DNA from 3 places in the Micromonospora sp. NPDC049903 genome. Region 1 is predicted to be linked to each of the others. Evidence: riboswitches for the same ligand, from Rfam matches in the RefSeq annotation. Region 1 holds a riboswitch; each other region holds the start of a gene.
The links. A riboswitch is a leader RNA that binds a small molecule or an ion and turns the genes downstream of it on or off. The one in region 1 is predicted to bind S-adenosylmethionine.
Positions count from the first base shown of each region.

Region 2: another riboswitch for S-adenosylmethionine. It lies ahead of ACIBO1_RS25835 (ABC transporter substrate-binding protein); the one in region 1 lies ahead of thrC (threonine synthase).
Region 3: another riboswitch for S-adenosylmethionine. It lies ahead of ACIBO1_RS22995 (aminotransferase class V-fold PLP-dependent enzyme); the one in region 1 lies ahead of thrC (threonine synthase).

Region 1 covers NZ_JBITKL010000002.1:364,254-374,230, reverse strand. Annotated here, with positions in the region: gene ACIBO1_RS06530 (nitrate- and nitrite sensing domain-containing protein) at 1-39, opposite strand, end outside; gene ACIBO1_RS06525 (hypothetical protein) at 26-1,198, opposite strand; gene ACIBO1_RS06520 (alpha/beta fold hydrolase) at 1,566-4,433, shown strand; gene ACIBO1_RS06515 (ABC transporter permease subunit) at 4,433-5,332, shown strand; gene ACIBO1_RS06510 (DUF4232 domain-containing protein) at 5,269-6,015, opposite strand; gene ACIBO1_RS06505 (DoxX family protein) at 6,416-6,865, shown strand; SAM riboswitch class I at 7,061-7,196, shown strand; gene thrC (threonine synthase) at 7,206-8,492, shown strand; gene ACIBO1_RS06495 (GNAT family N-acetyltransferase) at 8,775-9,794, shown strand; gene paaN (phenylacetic acid degradation protein PaaN) at 9,847-9,977, shown strand, end outside.
Region 2 covers NZ_JBITKL010000022.1:68,949-78,925, forward strand. Annotated here, with positions in the region: gene ACIBO1_RS25790 (substrate-binding domain-containing protein) at 1-521, opposite strand, end outside; gene ACIBO1_RS25795 (MarR family winged helix-turn-helix transcriptional regulator) at 619-1,068, shown strand; gene ACIBO1_RS25800 (serine hydrolase) at 1,136-2,161, opposite strand; gene ACIBO1_RS25805 (urease accessory protein UreD) at 2,285-3,046, opposite strand; gene ureG (urease accessory protein UreG) at 3,046-3,807, opposite strand; gene ACIBO1_RS25815 (urease accessory protein UreF) at 3,797-4,480, opposite strand; gene ACIBO1_RS25820 (urease subunit alpha) at 4,480-6,183, opposite strand; gene ACIBO1_RS25825 (urease subunit beta) at 6,180-6,545, opposite strand; gene ACIBO1_RS25830 (urease subunit gamma) at 6,542-6,844, opposite strand; SAM riboswitch class IV at 7,140-7,252, shown strand; gene ACIBO1_RS25835 (ABC transporter substrate-binding protein) at 7,517-8,359, shown strand; gene ACIBO1_RS25840 (amino acid ABC transporter permease) at 8,395-9,177, shown strand; gene ACIBO1_RS25845 (amino acid ABC transporter ATP-binding protein) at 9,174-9,905, shown strand; gene ACIBO1_RS25850 (ABC transporter permease) at 9,966-9,977, opposite strand, start outside.
Region 3 covers NZ_JBITKL010000017.1:37,651-47,627, reverse strand. Annotated here, with positions in the region: gene ACIBO1_RS23020 (ATP-binding cassette domain-containing protein) at 1-682, shown strand, start outside; gene ACIBO1_RS23015 (ABC transporter permease) at 679-1,503, shown strand; gene ACIBO1_RS23010 (ABC transporter permease) at 1,500-2,321, shown strand; gene ACIBO1_RS23005 (hypothetical protein) at 2,338-3,414, shown strand; gene ACIBO1_RS23000 (GMC oxidoreductase) at 3,417-5,261, shown strand; partial or broken gene ACIBO1_RS22995 (aminotransferase class V-fold PLP-dependent enzyme) at 5,282-6,510, opposite strand; SAM riboswitch class IV at 6,562-6,680, opposite strand; gene ACIBO1_RS22990 (cyclase family protein) at 6,872-7,825, shown strand; gene ACIBO1_RS22985 (hypothetical protein) at 7,963-8,496, shown strand; gene ACIBO1_RS22980 (hypothetical protein) at 8,489-9,977, shown strand, end outside.

The DNA.
Region 1 (9,977 bases):
GGCGAGTTTGCCCCGGATCCGGAGCCTATCGAGCAGCATCGAAGGGCCTCCACCGATCCGGGTCGTGGCCGTGCCCGACCGGCTGGAGCGCGCGGTCACCCGGCGTACGGGTGGGCTCCCACGGGCTGTCGGTCGGCTGCTCCGGGTCGCCGGCTTCGGCGTCGGTGCCTTGCGGCCGGCCGGTGTTGTCTCTCGGGCGAGACAACCATCCGGTCACCGCCAGGGCGATCAGCAACAGTCCGGCGACGCCGCCCGCGACCATGGTCAGCCGGTCGTCCCGGTCGAGCTGGTCGATCCGCTCCACCAGCAGCCGGTCGATCTCGTCGAGCAGGATCGGCTGGAGTTGCGTGGCGGCCCGCTGGGCGTCGTCCCGCGCGCTGGTCAGCCGGACCAGGTTGACGGTGCCGGTCCGGTTGTCCGGCTGGGAGTGGACCGCCATCGCCTCGGCCGCCCGCTGGTAGGCGTCGAACGGCGTGAGCACGCTCGCGCCCAGGTCGGCGCTGGCCGAGCTGTCCACCACCGCGCGCAGGTTGTTGACCAGGTCGTTGGCGGGTTGCAGCGCGGCGAGCCGCAGGGTGGCCAGCTCGCTGAGGGTACGCACCCGGTCGCTGGCGGGCCGCTGCTGGGCCAGGACCGCGATGTCGACGAGTCGCCCGGCGGCCACCGTCGCCTCCGGCATCTCCTCGCCGACGCCGTCCTGGAGGAAGTACGAGGCGGCGCCGGAGTCCCGGATCAGGCCGGAGGTCTCGCGTACCTTGCCGTGCAGGGCCAGCAGCAGGTCGGTGACCTCCCGGTAGGCGCTGTACGCCGCCTCCGGGTCGAGCGACCGCTCGGGCAGTGCCTCCAGCTTGGCCCGGATCCCGGCCCACCGTTCGCTGGTGCTCAGCTCGCCACCGATGCGGGCGTCGACGGCGGCGGCCCGCTCGACGGCCTGCTGGAGGCTCTCCCGAGGCGGTTGACGGTCGGCCACGGCGGCGCTCTGCGCGTCCACCAGCGCCTCGGTCACCGGTCCGAGGGCGCGCAGGTACTCCACGCCCAGTCGCTCCTGCTTCAGGGCCTCGCGGTCGGCGTCGATGTACTGGTGGGCCCGTACGACGAGGAACGCCACCGGCAGCAGCAGCGCGGTGGCGAGTAGCAGCGGCAGTATGCGGCCCGGTGTCCGGGGCTGGCGACGGACCCGCGAAGCGGGAACGGTCATTTTTTCTCCTCCGGGTGGCGCAGTGGTCGGGGGATGGCGTCAAGGAGCCGGTCCCGTGCGCCGGACCGGAAAACTAATCGAACGGGGACTGTCTGTATGGGTCTCTCCGGGTCAGGTTTGCGTCACTTCGAGCGATGTGACGGAGGATTAACTGATTGACTACGGTGGGTGGTTCTTTCCGTGGAGATACGTCGTAGTTACGCGTAGTTTCCAGTGAAAGGCATTAATTTCCAGGATGCGAATTCATCCCAAAGGTTCGCTGCGGAGGATGTGCGGTCGACCCCTTGCGGATGACGATCGGCCGAGTAGGACGGACGTACGGCGGATCTCAGCTACCACTCAGGTTGCGGGCCGTACCGTGTGCCGCATGAGATCGCCGTTCTCGGCCGCACGGATTCGTCGTGCCCTACCCACCGGCCGCCGGTCCGTCGCCGCGTCAGTGGCCGTCGCCCTGCTCGCGGCGGTCGTCGTCTGGGCGGTGTGGCCGGACCGGCCGAGCTTTCGGACCGAGTCCGCGATGCTCACCGTGCGATCCGGGCCGAACGGCGACGAGCCCGTCGACCTGGACACCACGCTGTATCTGCCGCGCGAGGCCGCCGCCGATCGGAAGGTGCCGGCGGTGCTGCTCGCGCACGGTTTCGGCGGCACCAAGAACTCGGTCCGCACCGACGCCGAGGACCTGGCCGACCGGGGTTACGCGGTGTTGACCTGGACCGCCCGGGGCTTCGGCCGCAGCGGTGGCCAGATCCACCTGGACAGCCCCGACCACGAGGTCCGCGACGCGCAACGACTGCTGGACTGGCTGGCCGAGCGTCCGGAGATCCGGACCGACGCGACCGGCGACCCCCGCGTCGGCGTGGTCGGCGGCTCCTACGGCGGCGCGCTGGCGCTGCTGCTCGCCGCCCAGGACCAGCGGGTGGACGCGATCGTCCCGATGATCACCTGGAACGACCTGTCCCGTTCCTTCCTGCCGGAGAGCACCGGTGGGGAACCGGCCGGTGGGGTGTTCAAGTCCGGCTGGGCCGGCATCTTCTTCGGTGGCGGCGGCGCCGTCGGCTCCGGGCCGGCCGGAATCTCCGGCACCGGCGCCGAGTCGCCGGAGGGCGCGCCGGAGGCCGGGCCGCCCAGCCCCGCGCCGGGCCAGGGGCCGGGCACCGCACCGGGCGCACCGGCCGCCGGTGGCCTGCCCGATCCCTCCTGCGGCCGGTTCGCCGCCGACGTCTGCGCCGCGTACCTGCGCATCGCCGCCACCGGTCAGGCCGACCAGGCCGCCGTCGACCTGCTGCGCCGCTCCAGCCCGGCCGGCGTGCTGGACCGGATCGAGGCGCCCACCCTGCTGGTACAGGGCGCGGCGGACACCCTCTTCCCGCTCGGCGAGGCCGACGCCAACGCCCGGGGCATCGCCGCCAACGGCACCCCGGTGCGGGTCGCCTGGTTCACCGGCGGCCACGACGGCGGCTCCGGACCGCAGACCGACTCCGACCGGGTGAAGTTCCTGACCGCGCAGTGGCTCGACCACTACGTCGCGCAGACCGGGGACGCACCCGGCGACACCTTCACCTTCTCCCGGATCGCCGGCTTCGACGCCATGGACCGGGGGCTGGTCGCCACCGGATACCGCACCGAGGACTACCCCGGTCTCGGCGGCGACTCCCGCCGCGAGGTGACCGTGGCCGGGCCGCCCCAGCCGGTGGCGAACCCGCCCGGCGGCAACCCCGCCGCGATCTCCTCGGTGCCCTTCGCCGGCTCGTTGAGCTCCCTGCTCAGCGGCGTGGCCGGCGACATACCCGGGCAGCACGCCCGGTTCGAGTCCGAGCCGCTGACCGAGGCGGTCGACATCGTCGGCTCGCCCACCGTCTCGCTGCGGGCCGCGTCGAGCAGCGGCGAGGCGGTCCTCTTCGCCAAGCTCTACGTCGTCGACCCGGAGGGGGCGGCCACCCTGCCCAGCGGGCTGATCGCGCCGATCCGGCTCACCGGCCTGCCGTCCACCGTCGACGCCGCCGAGCCGGTCACCGTGACCCTGCCGGCGATCGTGCACCGGGTGGAGGCCGGGCACCGGCTCCGGCTGGTGGTGGCCACCTCGGACCAGGCGTACACCACCCCGATCGAGCCGGCCGTCTACACGGTCGCCGTTGGTGAGACGCCGGTCAGCCTGCCGACGGTCGACAGCGACCCGATCCCCACCGAGGCGGCGCTCTGGCGCTGGGTGCTGGTCGGGCTGATCGCCGCGATCGTGATCGGGCTCGTCGTGCTGGTGGCCGTGCTGCGCCTGCGGCACCGCCGTCAGGACACCTCGATCCATCCCGAGTACGCGGACACCCCGCTGGCCGTGCGCCATCTGCGCAAGGAGTACGCCGACGGCTTCGTGGCCGTCTCCGAGGTGGACTTCGAGGTGCACCCCGGTCAGGTGGTCGGCCTGCTCGGGCCCAACGGTGCCGGCAAGACCACCACCCTGCGGGTGCTGATGGGGCTGACCCAGCCGACGGCCGGGGAGATCTATGTCTTCGGGCGCCGGCTGGTGCCCGGCTCGCCGGTGCTCTCCCGGATCGGCGCGCTCGTCGAGGGGCCCGGGTTCCTGCCGCACCTGTCCGGCCTGGAGAACCTCAAGGCGTACTGGCGGGCGACCGGACGGCCGGAGGCCGACGCGCACTTCGAGCAGGCGCTGGAGATCGCCGGGCTGGGCTCGTCGGTGCACCGGCGGGTCCGCAAGTACAGCCACGGCATGCGGCAACGGTTGGCCATCGCCCAGGCCATGCTCGGCCTGCCCGAGCTGCTGGTGCTCGACGAGCCGACCGACGGGCTGGACCCGCCGCAGATCGCCGAGATGCGTCGGGTGCTCCAGCGGTACGCCACCGACGGCCGGGCGGTGCTGGTCTCCAGTCACCTGCTCGCCGAGGTCGAGCAGACCTGCACGCACGCCGTGGTGGTCAACAAGGGCCGGATCGTGGCCTCCGGGCCGGTGGAGGACATCGTCGGCGACTCGCCGAGCGTGCTGTTCGAGGTGAGCGACCCGACCGCGGCCCGGGACGTGCTCAACGACCTCGGCGGCGTACGGGTGCTGGACGACGCCGAAGGGCACCTGGTGGTGGACACCAACGGCACCGCCCGTAGCGAGGTGGTCGCCGAGCTGGTGCGGGCCGGTATCGGGGTGGACCGGGTGGTGCCCCGGCGCCGCCTGGAGGACGCGTTCCTCGCCCTGGTGGGCGAGAACTCTCGGGGAAGCGGGGACCGGTGATGGCGGGATCGACCGTGCAGCCGACGCGGGAGGAGTCCGGGGTGGCTCCGTCGGGAGCCGCCGCCGGCTACCGGCCGTCGAGGACGCTGCCGTTCGGGGCCGAGTTCCGCCGACAGGCGGCACGGCGGCGTACCCAGTTGGCGCTCGGCTTCATGGTGCTGCTGCCGTTGATCATCCTGATCGCGTTCCAGTTCGACTCGGGTGACGACGACAGCGGCCGGGGCGAGTTCGGCAGCCTGGTCTCGTTCGCCACCTCGGGCGGGCTGAACTTCACCCTGTTCACCATCTTCGTCTCCGCCTCGTTCCTGCTGGTCGTGGTGGTGGCGCTGTTCTGTGGTGACACGGTGGCCAGCGAGGCGAGCTGGGGCAGCCTGCGCTACCTGTTGGCGGTGCCGGTGCCCCGGGCCCGGCTGCTGACCGTGAAGCTGCTGGTGGCGCTCGCGTACTCGGCGTTCGCGCTGGTGCTGCTCGCCGGCACGGCCCTGCTGATCGGCACCCTCCGGTACGGCTGGTCACCCCTGCGCAGCACGGTCGCCGCGCAGCTCGAACCCGGCGAGGGGCTGCTCCGCCTGCTCGCGGTGCTCGGCTATCTGGCGGTGGTGCTGCTGGTCGTCGCCGGTCTGGCGTTCCTGCTCTCGGTGGTCACCGACGCCGCGCTGGGCGCGGTGGGCGGTGCGGTGCTGCTGTGGATCCTCTCCAGCATCCTGGACCAGATCACCGCGCTCGGCGCGATCCGGTCGTTCCTGCCGACCCACTACAGCACCGCCTGGCTGGGGTTGCTCTCCACGCCCGTGCAGACCGACGACATCGTCCGGGGCGCCATCTCGGCGATCTGCTACGCCACCCTCTTCTGGGGGCTCGCCTTCTGGCGCTTCACCCGCAAGGACATCACCAGCTGAGTGCGGCGTCGACGCCGCCGTCCGTCCGTCCGGTCGGCGGGCGTCGGCGTCGACGCCGTTCGCTCCTTCCAGGCGCTGACTCCGATCCGGCCGGTGTTGCCGAGGTCGATCGGCCCCTCCATGTCGAGGTCCTGCGCCGGCTGTCCGGTCACCGGAGCGATCTCCAGGCGCGCGGCGTCGGTGGCGACCACGGTCGGATCGTCGACCAGGTTGCGCCAGATCACGGCCGCTCCGGCCGCGTCGCCCGGTGCCAGCACCAGCGGCCGGGGTGGGGCGTCGAAGCCCGAGGCGATCCCTGTCGCCCCGGGGACCACCCGGACGGTGATCCGTGCTCCCTCGCCGTCGTAGAGCCGCAGCGCCGGGTAGCCGTGCAGCCGGTACGGCTGGTCGCCGCAGTTGACCAGCTCCACGCCCATCGCCCGGAGCCCCATGGCCGCGCTGACACCGAGGTAGCGGATCAGTACGCCTGACTCGGGGCAGACCTCCGGTCCGTCCGGGCCGGTCGGGGTCGGTGCCAGCGCCGCCGCGCCGGCCGGTTCCGCCGGGGCGTCACCCGGCCCGCCGCCCGGCCCGTCGACCGGTGCGCAGCCGGCGAGCATCGCGGCAGCGGTCAGCAGTGCGACGAGCCGAGGACGCCGTCCGGCCGGGCCCGCGTCGCCGTATCTCGTGGTGGTAGTCGGCATCGATCCCCCGTGGATGTCTCGCATCGGCTCATCGTCGCATCACACGTCTCGATCGCCGGGGAGGGGAACCGATGCCCCCGGGTGGGCGGCTCGTGGCGGCATCGCGGGACCGGGTACCGCTCGGCGTACCGGCTGGTGGGACGAAGGTGGCCGCCTCCAGACCCGGCTGGGTGGCCGGCTCTGGCCGGTGGGGGCGCAACATGTTGCCGTCATGTGTCGACCGTGTACAGGGGAACTTACCGAGGGTGACCAAAAGGATCATCGTCGCGGGGGGTTTCTTTGGAAGTTCCAGTCGCTACCATCGATGTGGGAGCGTTCCCAAAAGAAGAGATTGCATCGACAAATATTTATCAGTCCCGCATTCTGGATGCCCTCGTCCATCCACAATGGAGGTTCCGGAATGCGTACTGACCGGTTCGGCGGGCCGGCCCTGTCCCTGTTCCGCATGGTCATCGGCCTGCTGTTTCTCTGTCACGGGTTGTCGTCCCTGTTCGGCGTCTTCGGCGGTGCCCGGGGGAGCGGTGAAGCCGTCCCGCTCGGCACGTGGCCAGGTTGGTGGGCCGCGCTGATCCAGGCCGTCTGCGGCGCCCTCGTGCTCGTCGGCCTCTTCACCCGACCGGCGGCCCTGCTGGCGTCGGGCTCGATGGCCTACGCCTACTTCGTGGTCCACCAGCCCGAGGCGCTGTTGCCGCTGCGCAACCACGGCGAGTTGTCCGTGCTGTTCTGCTGGTCGTTCCTGCTGATCGCGGTGCTCGGTCCGGGTAGCTGGGCGGTGGACAACCTGCTGCGCCAGCGCAGCGGGGCCGCACTGGACGTGAAGGCGGCCGAACGCAGGTCCGTACCGGCCTGATCCGGCTGGTGCGGCGACCAGGCCGACGCTCGTGCGCGACCCTGGACCGGGTCTCCTCCGGCACCGCCGGAGCCTCTCCGGTCCAGGGTCGTCGCGGTCTTTCAGGCGGTGGCGGCGGTGAGGAATCGCTCACAGGCTGAGATCGAACGCTGACGAGCGCGCCGGGATTGCCTAGACTCGGCGGCACAACTGAATACCTCATCCAGAGGGGCTGAGGGATACGGCCCGACGACGCCCCGGCAACCACCCCACGCGCTCATCGCTGAGCGTCCCGTGGGGCAGGTGCCAATTCCGTCCCCGCCGCAGGGTGCGATGTGGGGGAAGATGAGAGGACTCGGACATGACGTCGACGCTCGCCCCTACCGGGATCGACACCACCGCCAGCCCCGCCCGCGCCCTGGTCTGCCGTGCCTGTTCCGCGCGCTACCCGCTGGCCGCACAGCACGCCTGTTACGAGTGTTTCGGCCCGCTGGAGGTCGACTACGACCCGGCGGCCCTCGCCACCGTGACCCGCGAGCAGATCGAGGCGGGCCCGCAGAACATCTGGCGCTACGCGGCGCTGCTCCCCGCCGGCCAGGACCCGGCCACCCGGGTCACCCTGGACCCCGGTTTCACGCCGTTGGTCGCGGCCGACCAGCTCGCCGCCGAGCTGGGCATCACCGGCCCGCTCTGGATCAAGGACGACAGCGCCAACCCCACCCACTCGTTCAAGGACCGGGTCGTCTCGGTCGCGCTGACCGCCGCCCGGGCACTCGGCTTCTCCCGGTTCGCCTGCGCCTCCACCGGCAACCTGGCCAACTCCGTCGCCGCCCACGCGGCCCGGGCCGGTACCCCGTCGGTGGTCTTCATCCCCAGTGACCTGGAGCAGGGCAAGGTCGTGACGACCGCCGTCTACGGCGGTGAACTGGTCGCCATCGACGGCTCGTACGACGACGTGAACCGGCTCTGCGGCGAGCTGGTGGAGACCGACGAGTTCGAGGACACCGCCTTCGTCAACGTCAACGTCCGGCCGTACTACGCCGAGGGCTCCAAGACGCTCGGCTACGAGGTCGCCGAGCAGCTCGGCTGGCGGATCCCGGCCCAGGTGGTCATCCCGATGGCCTCCGGCGAACTGCTCACCAAGGTCGACAAGGCGTTCAGCGAGCTGGTCGAGATCGGCCTGGTCGAGGCACCGGCCGGCGGGTGGAAGGTCTTCGGCGCCCAGTCGGCCGGCTGCAACCCGATCGCCACCGCCCTGCACGGCGGCGGCGACACCATCACCCCGGTCAAGCCGACCGGGATCGCCAAGTCGCTCAACATCGGTGACCCGGCCGCCGGCCTGTACGCCCTGGAGGCGGTCCGCCGTACCGGTGGCTGGATGGACTACGCCGACGACGACGAGATCCGGGCCGCCGTGCGGCTGCTGGCGCGTACCACCGGGGTCTTCGCCGAGACGGCCGGCGGGGTGACCGTCGCGGTGCTGCGCAAGCTGGTCGAGTCCGGAAAGCTGGACCCGACCGCCGAGACGGTGGTCTACAACACCGGCGAGGGGCTCAAGACGCTCGACGCCGTCGCGGGCGAGGTCGGGCCGACCCACCGGATCAAGCCTTCGCTGCGGGCCGCCCGCGACGCCGGACTGCTCGGCTGAGGCACACCGCGAGCCCGTCGACCGGGTGGCATGTTGCACGCCGACCGATCCGCCGGGTAACGGGCTTTTAGCGGTGAGTGCAGAAAACACGCCGTCGAGTACTTGACGGCAGGAACCGGGCGGCGCAAGATGCTTCGTGCGGGAGGGCGTTTCGCCGTAGACTTTCAGTCTTTACGACCCAGCGCCGGAGGCGTTGTGCGATCGTCCCTCCCGACCAAGCTTTCCGAAGGGGCCGGCGAATAATCGCTGGCCCCTTCGTTCGTCGTCGCGCAGGCTGCGGACATGGCCATCACCATCACCTCCTTCGGTGCCGACGACGAGTCGGCCATCGAGCAGGCGTTCCGGGTCGGCGCCGACTACTCCGCCACCGACCTGCCGGACTACCCCCCGTTCAGCCGGCAGCGGTTCACCTCGCTGTTCCACCAACCGATGCCGGGCACCGAGACGCTCGCCCTGCTGGCCCACGTCGACGGCGTCCCCGCCGGCTACCTGCTGCTCGACCTGCCGCAGCTGGACAACACCGAGAACGCCTCCGCCGAACTCGTCGTGCATCCGGACCATCGCCGCCGGGGAGTCGGTCGGGCGCTGTTCGAGCGCGGCCTGCGCCTGCTGCGTGAGCGCGGACGCAAACGGGTCAGCGCGATGAGCCGGGCGCACCTGCGCGAGGATCCCGACCAACCCGCCCCGGCCACCCGGTTCGCCGCCACCGTCGGCGCGGTCGACGCCCTGGCCGACGTACGGCGGCGACTGCACATCGCCGAGCTGGACCAGGCCGCACTGGACACGCTGCTCGCCGACGCCCGGTCCCGGGCCACCGGCTACGAGGTGCTGTTCTGGCGCGGGAACACGCCGGACGACCTGATCGCTGACGTCGCGTACCTGGACGGGCGACTGCTGGCCGACGCGCCCATGGGTGACCTGGCGTGGGAGCCCGAGCAGGTCGACGCGGAGCGGGTACGCGGCACCGAGCGGGCGCTCGAAGCGCGCGGCAAGCGGCGCTACCACGCGGGCGTACGGCACCGGGAGTCCGGTCGACTGGTCGCCTGGACCCTGCTCGACATGTCACCGACCGCCGACTGGCACGCCTTCCAACAGATCACCATCGTCGACCCGGAGCACCGGGGGCGCCGCCTCGGCCTGCTCACGAAGATCGAGAACCTTCGTCACCTGCTCGCCCACGAGCCCGCCGTCCAGGTGATCGACACCTTCAACGCGGACAGCAACGATCACATGATCACGATCAACGAGCAGCTCGGTTTCCGGGTGATGGACCGGTGGAGCAACTGGCAGCTCGACGTCTGAGGTGTGACACGCCCCTACTGATCCCGGGGCTTCCTGTTGCATGATGGCGGGCATGACGGAGACCCCGCACCCCCTCTACGACAGGCACGCCGACACCCTCGACCGCGCGCTGACCGCGATCACGGAGCGCGGGTACTGGTCCGCCTATCCGGAATCACCCAGCCCCCGGGTGTACGGCGAGAC
Region 2 (9,977 bases), on a different contig from region 1:
ACGTAGTCGTTGCCGACCACGAACCACCGCCGGATTCCGAGGTCGGCGGCGAGCACTCGCATCGCCGGCCACAGTTGCGCGTCCGGCGTCTCGCTGGTCAGGAAGACCCCCTCGGTACGCTCCCCGCCCTCGTACAGGGCGGTGTAGACGTACGGCACCCGGTGCGCGATGCGCGGTGCGACCGCCTGTCGTACCGAGGAGATGTGCCAGCCGGTCACGCCCTGCACGGCACCGGTCGACACCAGCGCCTCCACCTCGGCGGCGACCTCGGCCGGTGGCGCGCCGCCGTCGACCGGCACCAGCCGCAGCTCGCGTCCGAGCACCCCGCCGCGCTGGTTGACCTCCTCCACCGCGAGCTGGGCGCACTGCTCACAGCTCGGGCCGAACATGCCGGCCGGGCCACGCATCGGATACACCAGCGCGATGCTGACCACGCCCCGGTCGACGGTGAGCCAAGACGCCCCGGCGGCGAGCCTCTCCCCCGCCTGCGGACGCCCGTACCCCGGTGCCGGCGCGGACATGAACACATCGTGGCCGCAGCCGAGGATGATGACCAGACCTCCCCAGCAGACGGGACGTCTCGGTACGATGACCCGGCAACCGCCAGGCGGGAGTGCCATGTCAGACCTTCCCGGCTCCGCAGCCGACCTGCTACCCCTGCTCACCCGCGCCGAGCGGCTGCTCGCCCGCCGGGTCGGCACGGTGCTCGCCGTCGAGTCGCTCACCATCGAGGCGTGGCGGGTGCTCTGCCTGCTCGCCGACGGTCGAGGGCACCCGATGAGCGAGGTCGCCGCCGAGGCGTCCCTGCCACCGGGCACCCTGACCAAGCTGGTCGACCAGCTCGTGGACCGCAACCTGGTGTTCCGGCGGGTCGATCCGTTCGACCGGCGGCGCATCCGGGCGTACCTGACCGACCGGGGGCGACGCGAGCACGAACGGATCGCCGCGCAGATCCACGCCGACCTGTCCGGGCTCAGCGCGTCGGGCGACGCGGACCTGGCCGGGCACCTCGACGACCTGATCGGACGACTGGAACCGGACCGCCGCCCGGCCCCCACCCGGGTCTGACGCCGCCACCGGCCGGCGGGCGGGCGGTCACCGTCGCGGGTCGGCCACGCTGCCGGGTGACGTCAGGTCAGCCGCCGTTGACCGGGCGGAACCGGTTGACGGAGTGGCGGGCCCGTGCCGCGCCGTTGGTGACCGGCCCGACGGCGTCGAACATCACCCGGCCCAGGGTCGCGTGGGCGCGTACCGCCGGGTGGGTGCCGCCGTAGTTGTCCAGGTCGCCGAGGGAGTCGGCGAAGAAGGCGTAGGTCAGCGTCGGCGCGCCGGTCGCGTCGAACATGATCCCGGCCTCGTGCCGGGCCGCGCCCAGCGTGTCGTAGTCCGCGCCGTACTTGGTGGCCACCCGGCTGCGTTCCGCCGACGACATGTCGCGACGGATCCCGTCGTGGTAGCCGTTCACCCAGCGCAGGATGCCCAGCAGGAAGTCGCACGACCGGGCCGACAGCAGGGTCTTGTCGGCCAGCCGCCAGAGCAGGTCGTGGGTCTCGCGCGGAGTGGTCACGCCGAGGAAGAAGCGGTTCGGGTTGGCCACCGGCTCGACCCGCGTGTGCCTGAAGCCCTTGGCGGCGAGGATCTCGTTGATCTCCAGCGCCGGCACCACCCGCCCGCACATCCGCACCGACGTGTTGTCGGAGACCAGCAGCATCGCGGTGAGGAAGTTCGCCACGGTGATCTCGTCGCCCCACACGGTGTGCAGGAAATAGATGCCGCTGCCGCCGAGGATGATGTCGCCGGTCAGGTCGAGGCGCTGGCCGAGCGCCAGCTCGCCTCGGTCGATCTTGTCCATCACCGCCACCGCGACGGCTAGCTTCTGCACGCTGTAGCCGTGCGTGACCCGGTCGGCGTCGTCGGCCACCACGGTCCGCAGTGCGCCGGAGCCGTCCACCATCGCCACGTGCGAGTGCCACACGCCGCCCGCCCGCGCCTTCTGCTGGCGATAGGTACGCCGGATCAGCGCCTGCGCTCCACCGGGGCCGGATGCGTCCCCGGCAGCCAGCGTACTCGGTGCGGCGGCGGCACCGGCCGGTGTCGCCACCAGGGCCGCCGCAGCGGCTCCGATCCCGATCGCGGCCCGACGACTCATCTGCTCGGCCATTGCCACTCCTCTGGTCCGGCGTGCCACCGGCGGGATCGCCGGCACCGGACACACCCTGCCATACCCACCCATCTTCCGCTGGACCTCACTCCAGAGTGGAGCGGAACGGTCGTCGGGATGGCCTCACCCGACTCGGGCGATCCGGTCGTCGGTCGGGAACGCCGTCGCCGTTGGGGTGAGGTACGTGCGCAGGGTGTGCGCGTCCGGGGCGGTGGCGGTCCACAGGGTGGCCGGACCGCCGGCCAGCGGTAGCCGGGCGACCGTGCCCCGTACCGCCGCAGGCTCGGCCGGTGCGGTCGGGTCGACCAGGAGCAGTGAGCCGGTGGCGGGAGCGCCGCCGAGCACCGCCGGTCCGGCCCAGCCGGGTGCGTCCGGCCCGACCGCCAGCGACTGTCGCAGCAGCGGCCGACCGCCGAGGTCGACCCGGGTGACGACCTCGGCGTTGCCGGGTGCCTCCCGGTGTCGGCCGCAGATCAGTTCGTCGCGCCAGTGCAGGGTGCCGCCCTCGGCGACGTCCACCTGGGCGTCGGCCACGTGCGCGCAGCCCGCCGCCGCGACCAGTTGCTCCGGCAGCCAGTGCAGCGTGGCGTCGGCGGCGACGGTCGCCCGGACCCGCATCCGGGAGACCGCGCCGGGGCGGCCGGGCAGGGCGATCGAGGCTGCCACGGTGCGGACGTCGACCACCGCACCGGGGCCCACCTCGACCTCCAGCCGCAGGTCGTCGCCGGCGAGCGGACCGGCCGCACCGCCGACGACGTACACCGTGACGCCACCGCCCGATGCCGGCACCTGCCGCAGCAGCAGCGGGCTCTCCCCCCGCAGCTCGGCCAGCACGGTGCGGCCGTGCCGGTCGGCGCGGGCCACCAGCCGGGCGGTGGCGCGCATCAGGCCTGCCCGGCGGGCACCGCGGCGACCGGTCTGGTGCGCTCGGGCCCGACGGGAGAAGCCGTCGCGGCCCGATGGTGGGCCAGCTCGTGCCGGATCCACTCGGCGACCCGGGTGGCGAGCGGATCCTCGGTGATGGACTGGAACACCGTGGGCAGGTCGCCCCGGCGGGCTCGCGCGTCACGGTCCATCACCGACAGGTCGGCCCCGACCATCGGTGCCAGGTCCGTCTTGTTGATCACCAGCAGGTCGGCGGCGGTCACGCCCGGGCCGCCCTTACGCGGCACCTTGTCCCCGCCGGCCACGTCGACCACGAAGATCTGCCGGTCGACCAGACCTCGGCTGAAGGTCGCGGTCAGGTTGTCCCCACCGCTCTCCACCAGCACCAGGTCCAACGGGCCCAGCGCCTCGGCCAGTTCGTCGACCGCGTCCAGGTTGGCGCCGATGTCGTCGCGGATGGCGGTGTGCGGGCAGCAGCCGGTCTCCACGGCCCGGATCCGGTCCGGGTCGAGCACCCCGGCCCGCTTGAGGAAGTCGGCGTCCTCCGTGGTGTAGATGTCGTTGGTGACCACCGCCAGCCGCAGCTCGTCGGCGAAGGCCCGGCACAGCGCGGCGACCAGCGCCGTCTTGCCGGAGCCGACCGGGCCGCCGATGCCGACCCGCAGCGCCCGCGACGCGGTGGGCAGCGGGGCGTGCGGGTCGACTCCGGGCTCGGGGTGGGTGTGCGGAACGGACTCGTCGTGGTCGGTCTCAGGACGCAAAGAGACGCACCTCCCAGGTGGCGTGAACTTCGGCATGGATGTCGGCGAGCGGAGCGGCGGCGGCCGGCAGCCGCTCCGGTGGTTCCTCGGCGGCCCGCGCCGCCCGCGCCGCGGTGGCGTCGCAGGCGACCGCGAGCCGCACCAGCAGGGCCTGCACCCGGTAGGGGTCGAGGCCGAGCAGACGTACGGCGGCGCTTGCCGAACCGGTCACCGTCGCGTGGGCGGCGACCGTGGCGACCTGCGCCGGGTCCAGACCGGCGGCGGCACCGACCAGCCCCAGCACCAGCGGCTGGTGCGGGCCGGGCGGCACGGCGGGCAGGTCGTCGAAGATGTCGCCGGGCCAGATCTCCCGCCCGGCCCGGAGCAGTGCCCGGCCCTGGCGACGGGACACCGCCCGCTGGGCCGGCGACGCGGTCCGGGCGTCCAGTTCGGCGTCGAGCCGCGCCAGCAGGTCCCGGCGTCCGGCCGACCGGGCCGCCCGCCGGGACGCCGCCGCGAACGCCGCCGCGACCAGCCCGGCCGTGGCCAGTCGTCCGCGCAGGTACTCCCCCAGCGTGGCCAGGTCGGTCACCCGCCCGGCCGCGACGGCCGCCTCCAGGCCCGACGAGTGGGCGTGCGCCCCGGCCGGGAACCGCCCGTCGGCGAGCAGCAACAGCATGGTCGGCGCGGTCATCAGAACAGGAAGTAACGCTGGGCCATCGGCAACTCGGTCACCGGGTCGGGGTCGACCACCTCGCCGTCGATGCGGACGGTGAAGGTGTCCGGGTCCACCTCGATGCGCGGCAGCGCACCGTTTTCCGGCAGGTCGGTCTTGCCGCGGGAGCGCACGTCGGCGACCGGCACCACCCGGCGACGCACGTCCAGGCGCAGTCCGGCGTCGAGCGCGGCGGGTGCCACGAACGCCAGGCTGGTGGCGGCGGCCGCGACGCCGTACGCGCCGAACATGGGTCGGGGCAGCATCGGCTGCGGCGTCGGGATGGAGGCGTTCGCGTCCCCCATCTGGGCGTACGCGATGAACCCGCCCTTGATGACCAGGTGCGGCCGGACGCCGAAGAACGCCGGCTCCCACAGCACCAGATCGGCGAGCTTGCCCGGCTCGACCGAGCCGATCTCGTGGTCGAGCCCGTTGGCCATGGCCGCGCAGATGGTGTACTTCGCCACGTAGCGCCGGGCCCGGTGGTTGTCGGCGGCACCGTCACCGGCGAGCGCCCCGACCCGCGCCTTCATCACGTGCGCGCTCTGCCAGGTCCGCAGCACGACCTCGCCGACCCGGCCCATCGCCTGCGAGTCCGAGCCGATGATGGAGATCGCGCCCAGGTCGTGCAGCAGGTCCTCGGCGGCCATCGTGGACGGTCGGATCCGACTCTCCGCGAACGCCAGGTCCTCCGGCACCGCCGGGTTCAGGTGGTGGCAGACCATCAGCATGTCGAGGTGTTCAGCCAGCGTGTTGCGGGTGTACGGGCGGGTCGGGTTGGTCGACGAGGGCAGCACGTTCGGTTCCCCGGCGACGGTGATGATGTCCGGCGCGTGCCCGCCCCCGGCTCCCTCCGTGTGATAGGAGTGGATCGCCCGGCCGCCGATCGCCCGCAGGGTGTCCGCGACGAACCCGGCCTCGTTGAGAGTATCGGTGTGGATGGACACCTGCACGCCGGAGGCGTCCGCGACCCGCAGGCAGGCGTCGATCGCCGCCGGGGTGGTGCCCCAGTCCTCGTGCAGCTTGAACCCACCGGCACCGGCCCGCAACTGCTCCCAGAGCGCCTCGGCGGAGACCGTGTTGCCCTTGCCGAGCAGCAGCACGTTGACCGGGAACGCGTCCAGGGCCTCGTGCATCCGGGCCAGGTGCCAGGCGTTCGGCGTGACGGTGGTGGCCCGGGTCCCCTCGGCCGGTCCGGTGCCGCCACCGACCAGGGTGGTGACCCCGCCGGCCAGCGCCTCGGTGACGATCTGCGGGCAGATGAAGTGCACGTGGGTGTCGACCGCCCCGGCGGTGAGGATCCGGCCGTTGCCGGCGATCACCTCGGTCGCCGGACCGATCACCAGATCCGGGTGCACACCGTCCATGGTGTCCGGGTTGCCCGCCCGGCCCAGCGCGACGATCCGCCCGTCGCGTATCCCCACGTCGGCCTTGACCACACCCCAGTGGTCGAGGACCACCGCGCCGGTGACGACCGTGTCCAGGGCGCCCTCGGCCCGGGTGGCCCGGGACTGGCCCATCGACTCGCGGATCACCTTGCCGCCGCCGAAGACCGCCTCGTCGCCGCCGGCACAGTGGTCGTGCTCGACCTCGATCAGCAGGTTCGTGTCGGCCAACCGGATCCGGTCGCCGGTGCTCGGCCCGTAGAGCGCGACGTAGCGCTCCCGCTCCACCAGGCTCATGCCGCCGCTCCGCTCCGCTGCGCGCCGCCACCGGGCACCGCCGTCGTCGGGGCCGGGTCCAGCGGGCCGGCGGACTCGCCGCGCAGGCCGGGCACGATCCGCGCGCCGCGCAGCGGCACCAGGTCCACGGTGCGACTCACGCCCGGTTCGAAACGCACGGACGTCCCGGCCGGTACGGCGAGACGCTGTCCCCAGGCGGCGGCCCGGTCGAAGTCCAGGGCCGGGTTGGCCTCGGCGAAGTGGTAGTGCGACCCGACCTGCACCGGCCGGTCGCCGGTGTTCACCACGAGCAGCGTGGTCACCGGACGCCCGGCGTTGATCTCCACCGGCCGGGCCGCCGGCAGGATCTCCCCGGGGATCACGGGATCGGGTGGTGCACCGTCACCAGCTTGGTGCCGTCCGGGAACGTCGCCTCCACCTGCACCTCCCTCAGCAACTCGGGGATGCCGTCCTGCACGTCGTCCCGGGTCAGGACGGTGCGGCCGGAGGCCATCAGGTCGACCACGGTCGCCCCGTCGCGGGCGCCTTCGAGCAGGAAGGCGGTGAGCACCGCGACGGCTTCCGGATAGTTGAGGCGCAGGCCGCGCTCGCGGCGACGCCGGGCGACGTCCGCCGCCACGTGGACGAGCAGGCGGTCCTGCTCGTGGGGGGTGAGATACACGGGGTGCTCCCGGTGGGTGTCCGCGCCCCCGGACACCGTCGGCCCGGCGCCTCGACGCGCCGACCGCCGGTCGGGGTTCGCCCGCCGGTCCCGACCGCCACGTGCGCGGGGCCCGGGGTTTCCACCTCCCCAGGTCCGCGTGACGGACCACCGGCGGTGTCGGGTCGGATGCGGACCGCACCGCCCACCGCTGAGCAGACCGTAAGGGATCACGCGGGCGGCGGGCAACACCCCGCGTGAGGGTCGTCATAACGGGTGGACGCTGCCCCGTCACCGGCTGCTAGCCTCGACGACAGGTCAAGAGCGCCAGCGTCAAGCCCCGGCTCGCTGGCCGGCAACCCTCGTCCGCGCAGGGGTGCCCCGGGTGAGGACCAGGCATCGGAGCGACCTCCGGTGCAAGCGTGGCCTGGTGTCCCAGGTCATCACGACCTCGAGGAGAGCCATGGCGTACCCCGATCGACCGGTTGCCTGCCGGGACCTGACCCGGCGTCGACACGTCGACATGATGCGGGTGTGCAGCGCCGCGTGTAGCTGACCGCGTCGCTACCCGGCCGCCGACCCCACCCGGTCGGACGACCACCTCGTTCCCATTCCCATCCTTCGCGGTCCGTCCCACGGCGGACCGTCGGCGTGGCACGTGCGTGCCCGCCGCCGCTCGATCAGGAGACACCTGTGCGCTTCCTTCCTGCCCTGACCCGGGCCGCCGCCGTCGGCGTCACCGCCGTGCTCGCCGCCACCGCCCTCACCGCCTGCGGCTCGGACGGTGACCCCGCCGACAACCCGTACAACCTGCTCCAGCCGGGGGTGCTGCGGGCCGGCACGCTCACCGACGCGCCGCCGAACGTCTATCTCAAGGACGGCGAGTTCACCGGGTTCGACAACGACCTGCTGGTCGCCGCCGCCGACAAGCTCGGGCTGCGGGTGGAGTTCGTCGGCACCGACTTCTCCGGGCTGCTGGCCCAGGTCAACAACCGCAAGTTCGACGTCGGCAGCTCCTCGATCACGATCACCGAGGCGCGGAAGAAGACGGTCGACTTCGGCAACGGCTACGACTTCGGCTACTTCGGGCTCGACGTGCCCGCCGGTTCGACGCTGGCGAGCTTCGACGAGTTGTCCGGCAAGCGGGTGGTGGTCGTGCAGGGCACCGTCCAGGACGACTACGCGACCGGGCGTGGCCTCGACCCGGTGCGGGTGCCGGACTACAACGGCGCGATCAACCAGCTCAAGGCGGGCACCGCGGACGCCTGGATCGCCCCGGCCGAGATCGGTGAGAAGACCGCCGCCGACAGCGGCGGCAGGATCAAGGTCGCGGCGAAGGAGCTCAGCCCGGCACCCACCGCGTACGCGGTGGCCAAGGGCAACGACACGCTGCGCGAGGCGCTGAACCGGGCCCTGGACGAGGTGATCGCCGACGGCACCTGGACCCGCCTGCAGGAGCAGTACTACCCGGGCCGGCCGATCCCGGCCGACTTCACCCCGGGCAGCGGCGACGTGTCGGCGCCGGCCGCCTCCTGAGGTAGGACGACGAGCGAGTAGGGCGGAGGTCGACCGTGGATCCGTTGCGCACCCTGTGGGAGACGTTCTTCGACTGGGAGTCGATGCGCGAGGCGCTGCCCGAGATGATCACCGTCGGGTTGCCGAACACGCTGATCCTGGCGGTCACCGCCGCCCTGCTCGGCTCGGCCATGGGCATCGTGCTGGCCGTCGCGGGCATCTCGCGTACCCGCTGGTTGCGGTGGCCGGCCCGGGTCTACACCGACGTGTTCCGTGGCCTGCCGGCGGCGGCGACGATCCTGCTGATCGGGGTCGGTCTGGCACCGTTGGGCATGCAGGTGTGGGGACCGAACCCGTACCCGCTGGGGATCCTGGCGTTGTCGCTGATCGCGGCGGCGTACATCGGGGAGATCTTCCGCTCCGGCATCCAGTCGGTGGAGGCCACCCAGGTGGAGGCCGCCCGCGCGCTGGGTTTCTCCTGGTGGGAGGCGATGCGGGTGGTGGTGATCCCGCAGGGTGTCCGACGGGTCCTGCCGGCCTGGGTGAACCAGCTCATCGCGCTGATCAAGGACTCCAGCCTGGTCTACTTCCTCGGTCTGCTGGCCAGCCAGCGGGAGCTGTTCCGGATCGGGCAGGACTACGCGGCCAACACCGGCAACCAGTCGGCGCTGCTGCTCGCCGGGCTCTTCTATCTGACCCTGACCGTGCCGCTGACGCACGTCGTCAACTGGATCGACCGGCGGCTGCGGCACGGCCGCCCGGCGACCGGACCGGCCGGTGACGACCCCGACGACCTCGACCTGGCGCTGCCCGGCGCCGCCGGAGGCAACCAACGATGAGCACCTCGGTCAGCCTGAGCCTGCGCGACGTACACCTGGCCTTCGGCCGTCACCAGGTGCTGCGCGGGGTGGACCTGGACGTCGCACGCGGCGCGACCGCCTGCGTGATCGGCCCGTCCGGCTCCGGCAAGTCGACGCTGCTGCGGACCGTCAACCGGCTGCTCGAACCGGACAAGGGTGACGTGCTGCTGGACGGCCGCAGCGTGCTGCGCGACGACCCGGACGCCCTGCGGCAACGGGTCGGCATGGTGTTCCAGCAGTTCAACCTGTTCCCGCACATGAGCGTGCTGCGCAACATCACCGTCGCGTTGCGGCGCATCCGCAAGCTCGGCGAGGACGAGGCGGTGGCGGTGGCGCGTACCCACCTGGACCGGGTGGGGCTGGCGGCGAAGGCCGACGCCCGGCCGGCGCACCTGTCCGGCGGGCAGCAGCAGCGGGTGGCCATCGCCCGGGCGCTGGCCATGCAGCCGCAGGTGATGCTCTTCGACGAGGCCACCTCGGCGCTGGACCCGGAGCTGGTCAAGGGCGTGCTGACGTTGATGGCGGACCTCTCGTCGCAGGGCATGACCATGGTGGTGGTGACCCACGAGATGGGCTTCGCGCGCGAGGTCGCCGACACCGTCGCGTTCATGGACGCCGGTGTGGTGCTGGAAGCCGGCGAGCCGGCCTCGATCTTCGAGTCGGCCGAGCATCCGCGTCTGCGCCGGTTCCTGTCGCAGGTGTTGTAGAGGTGTAAGGAGGGGACCCCTGCTATGCACGAGGCGTTAGCAGGGGTCCCCTCCTTACACTCAGGTCGGCGT
Region 3 (9,977 bases), on a different contig from region 1:
GGTGCCGGACTCCTTCCGGATCCTCAAGCACATCTACGACATCGACGAGGCCGCCTACCGGCGCAACCTGTCGCTGTTCCGGGACGTGCTCGACATCGATGCGCTGGGCAACACCCCGATCCGGGAGCTCAGCCTCGGTCAGCGGATGCGCGCGGAGATCGCCGCCAGCCTGCTGCACACCCCCGCCGTGGTCTTCTGGGACGAACCCACGATCGGTCTGGACCTGGTGCTCAAGGAGGCCGTCCGGGCCCTGGCCAACCAGATCAACCGGGAACACGGCACGACGATCTTCCTCACCAGCCACGACATCAGTGACATCTCCGCCATCTGCGACCAGGTACTGGTGGTCGACCAGGGCCGGATCGTGCACCAGGGCACGCTCGCGGCGCTGCTGCGGACGGCCCGCCATCGGGCGGTGCACTTCGACCACCGGGGAGACGAGTCGCCGGGACAGGTGGCGGCCCGGATCGAGGAGGCGCTGACCGGCACCAGCGTCTCCATCGACGACCAGCGGCGGGTGACGATCAGCTTTCCCGTCGACCGGCTCACCGCCCGGGAGGTACTCACCTGGGTGCTGCACCGCTTCGACGTGACCGACTGTTTCGCGCCGGAGCCGGACCTGCAGACGGTGCTGCGGGAGATCTACGGTGGTCGCCAGCCGGCGCGGAGCACGGCTGAATGACGGTCGGCGTCCCCTCCCTGCGTCTGCGCCGCTACCTGCCGTTCGCGGTGAGCGGCCTGCAGGCGACCCTGCAGTACCGTGCGAGCTTCTTCGTCAGCCTCGCCACCACGGCGACCAGCACCGCCGTGGTGGTCTTCCTGTGGCGTGCGGTCTACGCGTCCAGCCCCGACACGGGCCCCGGCGGCTTCGGGATCGAGGGCATCACCACCTATCTGATCGCCGCCCAGGTGCTCGGTGTGCTGCACGCCAACCAGGTCGACAGCGAGATCGGGCAGGACATCCTACGCGGTGACATCGCCGTCGCGCTGATCCGTCCGGTCAGCTACCCAGTGATGCGGATCTTCACCGCCCTGCCGGTGCTGATCACGAATCTGCTGATGGTGGGCCTGCCCACGTTGTTGATCTTTGCGGTGCTCTTCCCCCTACAGTCCCCGGCCCCGGTGGACCTGCTGCTGTTCCTGGCTGCGGTGCCGTCCTCGGTGGTCATCGCGTTCAGCCTCAACATGCTGGTCGGGCTCTGCGGCATCGTCACCACCAACATCTGGGGCATCCGCATCGTCAAGGAGAGCGTCGTGGTGTTCTTCGCCGGTCAGCTCGTACCACTCGACCTGATGCCGGCACCGCTGGCCGCCGTCGCCTCGGTCCTGCCCTTCCAGTCCATGGTGTACGCGCCGGTCCGCCTGCTCACCGGCCGGTACGACGGCGCGCCCGACGCGGCGGCCATCCTGGCCGGGCAGGTGGGCTGGGCGGTGCTGCTCGCCGGCGCGTGCGCGCTGCTGTGGCGGGTGTTCGTCCGACGCGTACAGGTGCTCGGCGGATGACCCGCCCCGGTCGCGCGCCGCGCCGTTCCCCGCTGCGCTACGCGCGGCTGACCTGGTTCCTCGGCGGGGTCAGCCTCCGGCGACTGGTGGCGTACCGCACCGACTTCCTGCTCGGCGGCGTCGGTTTCCTGCTCCGGGTCGGCGTCCAGGTCCTGCTGATCGGCAGCATCTTCCAGTTGGTGCCCACGGTCGGCGGTTGGTCCCTGGACAGGGTGCTGTTCCTGCTCGGCTTCGCGCTGCTGCCGCGCGGGCTCGACCGGCTCTTCACCGACTACCTGTGGGTGGTCGCCTGGCAGCTGATCCGCAGTGGCGACTTCTACCGGCACCTCATCCGGCCGGTGAACCCGCTGTTCAGCGTCCTGTCGGAGCGCTTCTTCTGGCCCGACGCGCTCGGTGAGCTGCTGGTCGGGTTCGCGCTGCTCGGGTACGCGGGCCGGCGGCTGGGCCTGGACGTCGACGCCGAGATGGTCCTGGTCGGTGCCGGTCTGGTCGTCTGCGGCACGCTGATCTACACCGGGATCAAGCTCGTCTTCGCCTCGATCGCCTTCTGGACGATCACCAGCCAACCCGCGATGCACGCCGCCAACCAGCTCTCCGAGTTCGCCGCGTTCCCGCTGGAGATCTACCCGGGCGTGCTGCGGTCCGTGCTGACGTGGGTGCTGCCGTTCGCGTTCACCGCGTACATCCCGGTGGAGTTCCTGCTCGGCGGCGACGGCCGGTTGGTGTGGCTCACCCCGCTGGTGGCGGCGGGCGCGCTGGGCGTCGGTTACGGCATCTGGAGCATGGGCATCCACCGGTACGAGATGACCGGTAGCTGAGAGGAGAGGCAACGGCATGAGAAGACAGCTACCGCTCGGTGAGCCGCTGGCGCGGGGCTACCAGTTCTATGCCTTCCCGTTGGCGATCCTGGCCACCGAGGCACGGGCCCGGGACTGGATCCTGAGCAACTACATCCACGTCGCCTTCGACCCCAAGGCGCCGGACTCACCGGTGCCGTTCGGCTTCTATCTCTATGACCACGCGATCAGTCCGTGGCTGGAGGTGGTCCGGACCAGCCGCGAGTGGGTCGCCTGCGTCGGCGGGGACATCGTCGCGCTCTGCCGCGACTCCATCGGCGCCGGCTACTACCCCTATCTCAACCTGGACGAGCACCACCTGCCCGGCCGGGCGCCCTACCAGCAGTGGCACCAGACCCACGACGTGCTGCTCAGCGGCGTCGACGACGACGAGGGCACCTTCACCGTCTACGGCTACACGGCCAACGGGTCGCTGCGGACCACCACGGTCGGGCAGGACGACGTCGCCCGCGCGTACGCGAGCCTGGACGAGGTGGAGAACGACTGCTTCCAGGTCTACTTCTACCGGTTACGACCGGACGCCAGCTATCGGATGCGGCTGCACGTGGTGGGCGGCGCGTTCGAGGAGTACCTGTCCGGCGCCAATCCGAGCAGCCGGGTCGACATGCTCCAGGAGGAGTGGGACCGGGCGTACGGTGTCGACTCCTACGCGCCGATCCGGGGATATCTGCGCGACTACCTCACCGGCGATGCGGCGTACGACATCCGGTACCTGCACGTGTTGTGGGAGCACAAGCGGCTGATGACGGAGCGGTTCGTCCGCCTGGCCGAACTCGCCCCGGCACTGGCCCCGCTGGTGGACGACTGCCGTGCGATGCAGACCGACGCGGTGGCGTTGCGCAACGGGATGCTGTGGCACGAGCAGAAGGGACGGTCCTCCCGGTTCGACGAGGAGGCCATGCCGCGCCTGGAGCGGATCTTCGACACCGAGGTGCGGGTGCTGCGGCAGGCCGTCGAGGAAATCCGGCGCCATCGGACGCGGCAGTCGGACACGGATCACCGGCACAGCCGCGAGGGCATGCCGGCGGGAGCGAGAGGGGGTGACAGGGCGTGAGCATGGACGCGGTGTGCACGGTGGTCCTGCGGATGCCGGCGCTGCGGCCGGACGACCACCTCCGGTTGCGGATCGTCGGCGGCGACACGCAGGACTTCCGGTACGACGAGCCGTCCGGAGAATGGACGACCACGCTCGATCCGGCGGCGCATCCCGACGGCGTCGACGTCGTCGTCGTTCTCGGCGGTGACCCCCAGCTCGACGGGCCGCTGCACCTGACCGCCGCCGACCTGACCGCCCCGACCTGCCGCCTCGACGGGCGGGTCCACTTCGCACGGCACCACGACATCCTCGTCGGCGAGACGCACGTCGCCCGGCACTTCTTCCCCGGCGACCCGGACTCCGACCAGCGCTACGACGTCATCGTCGTCGGCTCCGGCGCCGGCGGCGGCACCCTGGCGTACCAACTCGCCGAGACGTCGTGGCGGGGCGGCCGACCACCGCGCGTCCTGCTGTTGGAGGCCGGCAGCTATCTGTTCGGTACGCACACCGGCAACCTGGCCCGGTACCAACCGGTCGGTCCCGACGTGTACCCCAACATCTTTCACCACTGGGGTGCCTTCGGGCGACGCCGCTGGCGGGCTGCCGACGCCGAGAGCGCCAGGGCGCGGATCGCCCAGGGCTTCAACCTCGGCGGCCGGACCCTCTTCTGGGGAGCCTCGGCACCCCGGATGCACCGCTGGGAGTTCCGCGACTGGCCGGAGACGGTCCGCGACGAGCTGTGCGACGTCTGGTACGACCGCGCGGAGCAACTGACCCGCGTCACTCCCCTGGTCCCGTCGTCCTACCAGACGATGGTCAAGGCGAGGCTGCGGGAGTTGCCCGCGTTGGCCGAGTTCCGGCACTTCGATCCGCCGATGGCGATCGAGTACTACGGCCCGGTCCCCGGGGCGGTGCCTGCGGGTATCTGGTCGGCGGCCGAACTGCTGCTCAGCCGGGCCATGCAGGACGATCGCTTCGGCAACCTGCGGGTCCACCTGAACCACGAGGTGGTCGGGGTCGAGCGGGCGGCGGGCGAGGTCACCGGCGTGGTCGCGTACGACCACCTGACCGGCCGGGACCGCACCTACCGACTGGCCGACGACGGCGTGGTGGTGCTGGCCGCCGGCACGGTCGGCACTGCCGCCGTCGCGCAGTCGTCCGGCCTCGCCGAGGACAATCCGCTGGTCGGGCGCGGCATCACCGACCACCCGATCCACGTGGTCAAGTTCTGGGTGCGGCAGGGCGGGGACTGGTACAGCCGCTTCGACTCCAGCAAGACCGTCTCCCGGCAACTCACCGACGTCACCGACACCGACCCCGCGCATCCGTACAGCGTCACGCTGGACCTGGGTGCGAACCTCAACCAGTTCCGCTTCGTCAACGCCCTGGAGTTCACCAGCGCGAACCTGGCCACCGTCGACGGGAAGATGCCGGGCGAGCTGGTGTTCATGGTCGAGGCGCCGCTGGTCGAGCAGAACGCCGTCACCCGGACCGAGACCCGGCCGGACGGCGTGAAGCCCGCCGCGCTGCCCACCATCCGCATCCATCCCAGCCCGCGCGCCCACCAGGTCCAGGACACCCTCGACAAGATCACCGCCGACGTCGTGTCCGCCTTCGGCGGCGAGGTGTACGAGCAGCTCTGGGCTCCGCTCGGCGGCGTATCGCACGAGGTCGGCACCATGCGGATGGGTCGCGGCACACCGGGCCGGGAGCGGCCGGGGGTGGTCGACGAGGACCTGCGTGTCGTCGGCCACCGCAACCTGTACGTCTGCGACCTGTCCGTCTTTCCCAACTCACCGGCGGCCAACCCGACGCTGACGTTGGCGGCGCTGGCCCTGCGCCTCGCCGCCCACCTCAGCACCTGACGGCACCCCGCGGGAAAGGCTTACTGCTCCGGGGCCGAGGTCACGACCTCGCGTAGCCCGTGCAAAAGCCGGTCGATGTGCTCGGCGGTCGTGCCGATGCCGATACTGGCCCGGATCGCGTACCCGTCGGTCGGACGGCCGAGCCGCTCGGCCGCGCCGGCCAGCAGCTTCCGGGTGAGCGGGTGGGCGCAGAACAAGCCGTCGCGTACGCCGATCCCGTGCTCGGCGGAGAGCCGGTGGGTGATGTCGGTCGCCTGCCGGTCGGCGACGGTGAAGCTGACGATGCCGACCCGGTCGTGGTCGGCGTCGAACGTGCGCAGCTCCGCCACCTGGGGCAGGGCGCCGAGCCCGTCGCGCAGCCGGGTCAGCAGCTCCTGCTCGTGGCGGGCGAGTACGTCCGGCGCGGCGGCGGAGATCGTGGCGCATGCGGCGGCGAGCGCCACCGCGCCCAGCAGGTTCGGTGTGCCGGCCTCGTGGCGAGCCGGGCCGGTCTGCCACTGCACCTCGGCGGGCTCGTCGCCGACGTGTCTGGTGGCTCCGCCACCGGACAGGTACGGGTCGGCGGCGTCGAGCCAGTCGGCGCGGCCGGCGAGGACTCCCGCGCCGAACGGCGCGTACAGCTTGTGCCCGGACAGCGCCAGGTAGTCGATGTCGGCGTCGGCCATGGAGACCGCGCGGTGCGGGGCCAACTGGGCGGCGTCGACGACGATCCGCGCGCCGTGCCGATGCGCGATCTCCGCGATCTCGGCTATCGGCCAGACCTCTCCGGTGACGTTGGACGCGCCGGTGACCGCCACCAGCACCGGCCGCCCGCTGCCCAGGTCGGCCAGTGCACGGGTCAGCTCGGACGTCACCTCGGGCAGGTCGGTGGGCACCGGCAGTCGGTGCACGTTCGGCCAGGCGAGGAGGTTCGCGTGGTGTTCGCCGGCCCAGTGACCACGGTGGTGTGCGGTGGCAGGGCCCGGGCGAGCAGGTTCATCGCGTCGGTGGTGTTCCGGGTGAAGATCACGTGGTCGTCCGGCCGGATGTCGAGGAAGTCCGCGACGGTCTGGCGGGACTGCTCGTATGCCAGCGTGCATCGGCGCGAGGCGGCGCCGGCGCCCCGGTGCACGCTGGCGTACCAGGGCAACAGTTCGGTGACCGCGGCGGCGACCGCGGTGAGGCAGGGTGCGGTGGCGGCGTAGTCGAGGTTGGCGTACGCGACGGTGGTGCCGTCGGAGAGCCGGACGGGAAGGTCGTCGCCGAGCACGGCAGGAGCGATCGTGGGCACACTGGTCCTTCGTGACGGTGGACCCGTGTGGGTCCGCGCTTGCCGCCGGCGATCGCCGACGGCCTGGTCCTCACCCGGAGGCACCCCACCGCGGATGTACGAGGGTTGCCGGTCAGCAGGCCGGGGCCTTGACGCTGACACTCATGACCGCTGCCGATGCTGCCACACCGGCGAGCGCCTCCGCCAGAGCGCTTCGCGCACCCGGCACGTCCCTGTTCGTACGACACCGGACGGTCCACTGAGTCGTCCCTCCCGGCGCGGTGTGGCAGGTGTGCGGGAGGGACCGGATAGCCTGCCTGCGGTGTCCGGCGACCGCGTGACCGGAGGAGTCGATGCTTCGATGACGGCAGAGCGGCCGGTGCCGACCCAGGAGGACGTGCTCGGGTACTTCGACACGCTGTCGAACTGGGGTCGGTGGGGCGACGACGACGAACTCGGCACGCTCAACCACATCATCGACGACGTCCGGTTGGCGGCGGCGCGGGCCGTACGCCACGGCCGGAGCGTGTCGTGCGCGTGGGAGGTCGCCGTGCCGGGAGAGATGGAGCGGTCGACGACGGCGTGCCCGTGCGCCGCCGACATGCCGGGTGCCGAGAACATGCCGCCCGCCTTCCACGCCGACCGGCGCTGGGGCTTCTCGTCCGAGCGGCTCAGCCTCTCGTTCCACGGCAACACCGTCACCCACCTCGACTCGCCGTGTCACATCTTCTGGGACGGCGTGATGTACAACGGGCGGTCGCACGCGTTGGTGGACGCCGCGACGGGGTCGGCGTGGGCGGCCGTCACGGCGGCGGCGAACGGGATCGTCACCCGTGGTGTCCTGCTCGACGTGGCGAGGGCCCGGGACGTGCCATCGTGGGAGCCGGGGCAGGTCGTGTTCCCCGAGGATCTCGAGGAGGCCGAGCGCCGGCAGGGCGTACGGGTGGGGTCCGGCGACGCGGTGCTGTTGCGGACCGGCCGTGGCCGGGTCCGCCACGAGGGCGGTACGGCCGGCGGTGTCACCCAGGCCGGCTGGCACGCGTCCTGCCTGCCGTGGCTGCACGAGCGCCAGGTCGCACTGATCGGCGCGGACACTCCGCAGGATGTCCAGCCGTCGGGATACGACGACGTCTTGATGCCGGTGCACGCCGTGAGCCTCGTCGCGATGGGTCTGTGGTTGCTCGACAACTGCGACCTGGAGGCGTGCGCGACGACCGCCGCCGACCTCGGTCAGTGGGACTTCCAGCTCGCCGTCGCGCCGATCCGCCTGGCCGGGACGTCCGGCAGCCCGGTCAACCCGATCGCCACGTTCTGACCGCAGCGGGCCTGGCCTCGACCGGCTCGTGTGCGGGTCGCGGCACGGGACAAGACGCGAATCCGACGCGGTGTCCGCACGGTTGCAGCGTCCCGAGCAGCAGGGGCAGACGCGGCACCGGCACGGCCGAGGCGGCGTTGCCGGCCGACTCGGGCAGCACCCGGTTCGGGGTCGGCCCGATGGGGGTGGCCGTCGGGAACGCGACCGCCACCCACCGGATCACCATCACCCGTGACGGCGTCCCGGCCGAGGACCAGTTCGACTACCAGCCGGTGGTCAAGCGGCTGCCGAACGCGTTGTGGGGTGGCCGGCTCACCCCGTCGCCGACCGACCCGGCGCTGACGCCGGATCTGCTGACCGGGTACACCATCACACCCCGCCCGACGGCGACGCCCGAGCCGGCGTGGCTGGACCGGAGCGCGGTGCAGGCCGACACGGCCCTGTTCGAGGTCTCCGACGCGATCCGGCTGCGTGCCCCGGCGGCGGTGGCGGATCTCGACGGCAGCGACGCCGAACGCGCGAAGCTGATCGTCGGCAGCATGACGGCGCCCACCGTGACTGCTGCCCGGGCCGGACTGCTGACGGACCTGCTGCCCGACGCGTCGGTCGACCTGACCGGCTTCGACATCAGCCAGTTCCACGAGATCCCCCGGGTGGCCGCTCATGTCTGACAACACCGTCACGTTCGCCGCGCACCGCCGCCCGGCGCTGGAGGCCGGCGACTACGACATCACCGTGACCCAGGCGGTCGCGGTCGGCTCCGCGACGGAGTCGTTCGGCACCAGCCGCCGGTTCAGCGTCGGCGGCGACCGGTTCGCCCTGCCACCGACCGCGATCCGCGCGGTCTTCCCGCCCGACGGCAGCCTGGGCGATCACGGCAACGTGCTGCCGCACGTGGTGCTCGACCGACCGTCGCTGCCCTGGGAACGCGATCCGGGCGGGGGCGGCGACGACCGTCCGCCGTGGTTGGCGCTGCTGCTCTTCGACGAGGACGAGAAGCCGCAGCCACGGACCACCACGGTGGGGGCGCTGACCCGGGAGGGCAGACTGCCCGAGCAGGCGACCGTCCTGGAGCGACACGACTCCGCCGACGACCCGGTGACCGTGATCGACGTACCCGCCGCTCTGCTGACCAGCCTGATGCCCGCGTACGCCGAGCTGCGGCTGCTGGCCCACGTCCGGGGTGGCACCGGGTCGGATGCCGACCCCGACGCGGCGGTGGTCGTCGGCAACCGACTGCCCGGCGCCGGTACGACCAGCACGGTGCACCTGGTGTCGCTGGAACACCGGTTCCGGGCCGACGGACTCGGTGCCCCCGGGCTCGACCTGCCGCATCCGGGCAGGGGTGGCACCGGCGGTTCCACCGTGCCGCTGGTGAGCCTGGCCAGTTGGCGGTTCGCCTGCGTCAGCGCCGACCACTCGTTTCCCGGGCTGGTGCGGGATCTGGCCTCCGACGGCGGCGACCTGCGGTTGCCCGACGTGGGCAACGCGACCGCGAACGGGTTCCTGGCCCAGGGGCTGGTGCCGCTGCGGCACCGGCTGCGCCAGGGTGGCCGCAGCATCGGCTGGTACCGGGGACCGTTGAGCACCGGGGCGACCGACGGAGAGCCGGTCACCCCGGCCCGCAGCGCGGACGCCTTGCTGAGGCTGCACACCGACGTCGGCATGTTCGACGTCAGCCACGCCGCGGCGTGGCAGCTCGGTCGCCTGCTCGCGCTGCGCAGCACCGACATCAGCAGCAGCCTCTACGCCTGGCGGCGTCGCCGGGACATCGCCGCCAAGCAGACCGTTCCGGTCGACTACCCGCTGGCCGTCCCGGCGGCGGACACCGACATGCCGGAGGGCCTGCTCACCTGGCTGCGCAACCTCGCGCAACTGGACGGTGTGCCCCTGCCCTATCTGCTGCCCGACGAGAAGCTGCTCCCGGTGGAGAGCATCCGCTTCGTCGGTCTCGACCAACGCTGGATCCGTCACCTCGTCGACGGCGCGACCAGCATCGGGCGGCTCGGTCCGGCCGACGCGCAGCGGGACGCCGACGATCCGCCGCCGCTGGAGTATCCGACGGTCACCGGGGCGCTGATCCGGTCGGCCATCGTGCCCGGCTACCCGGGGCTGCTCGTCGACGCGTACGCCGACCCGGCCGGCACCCGGG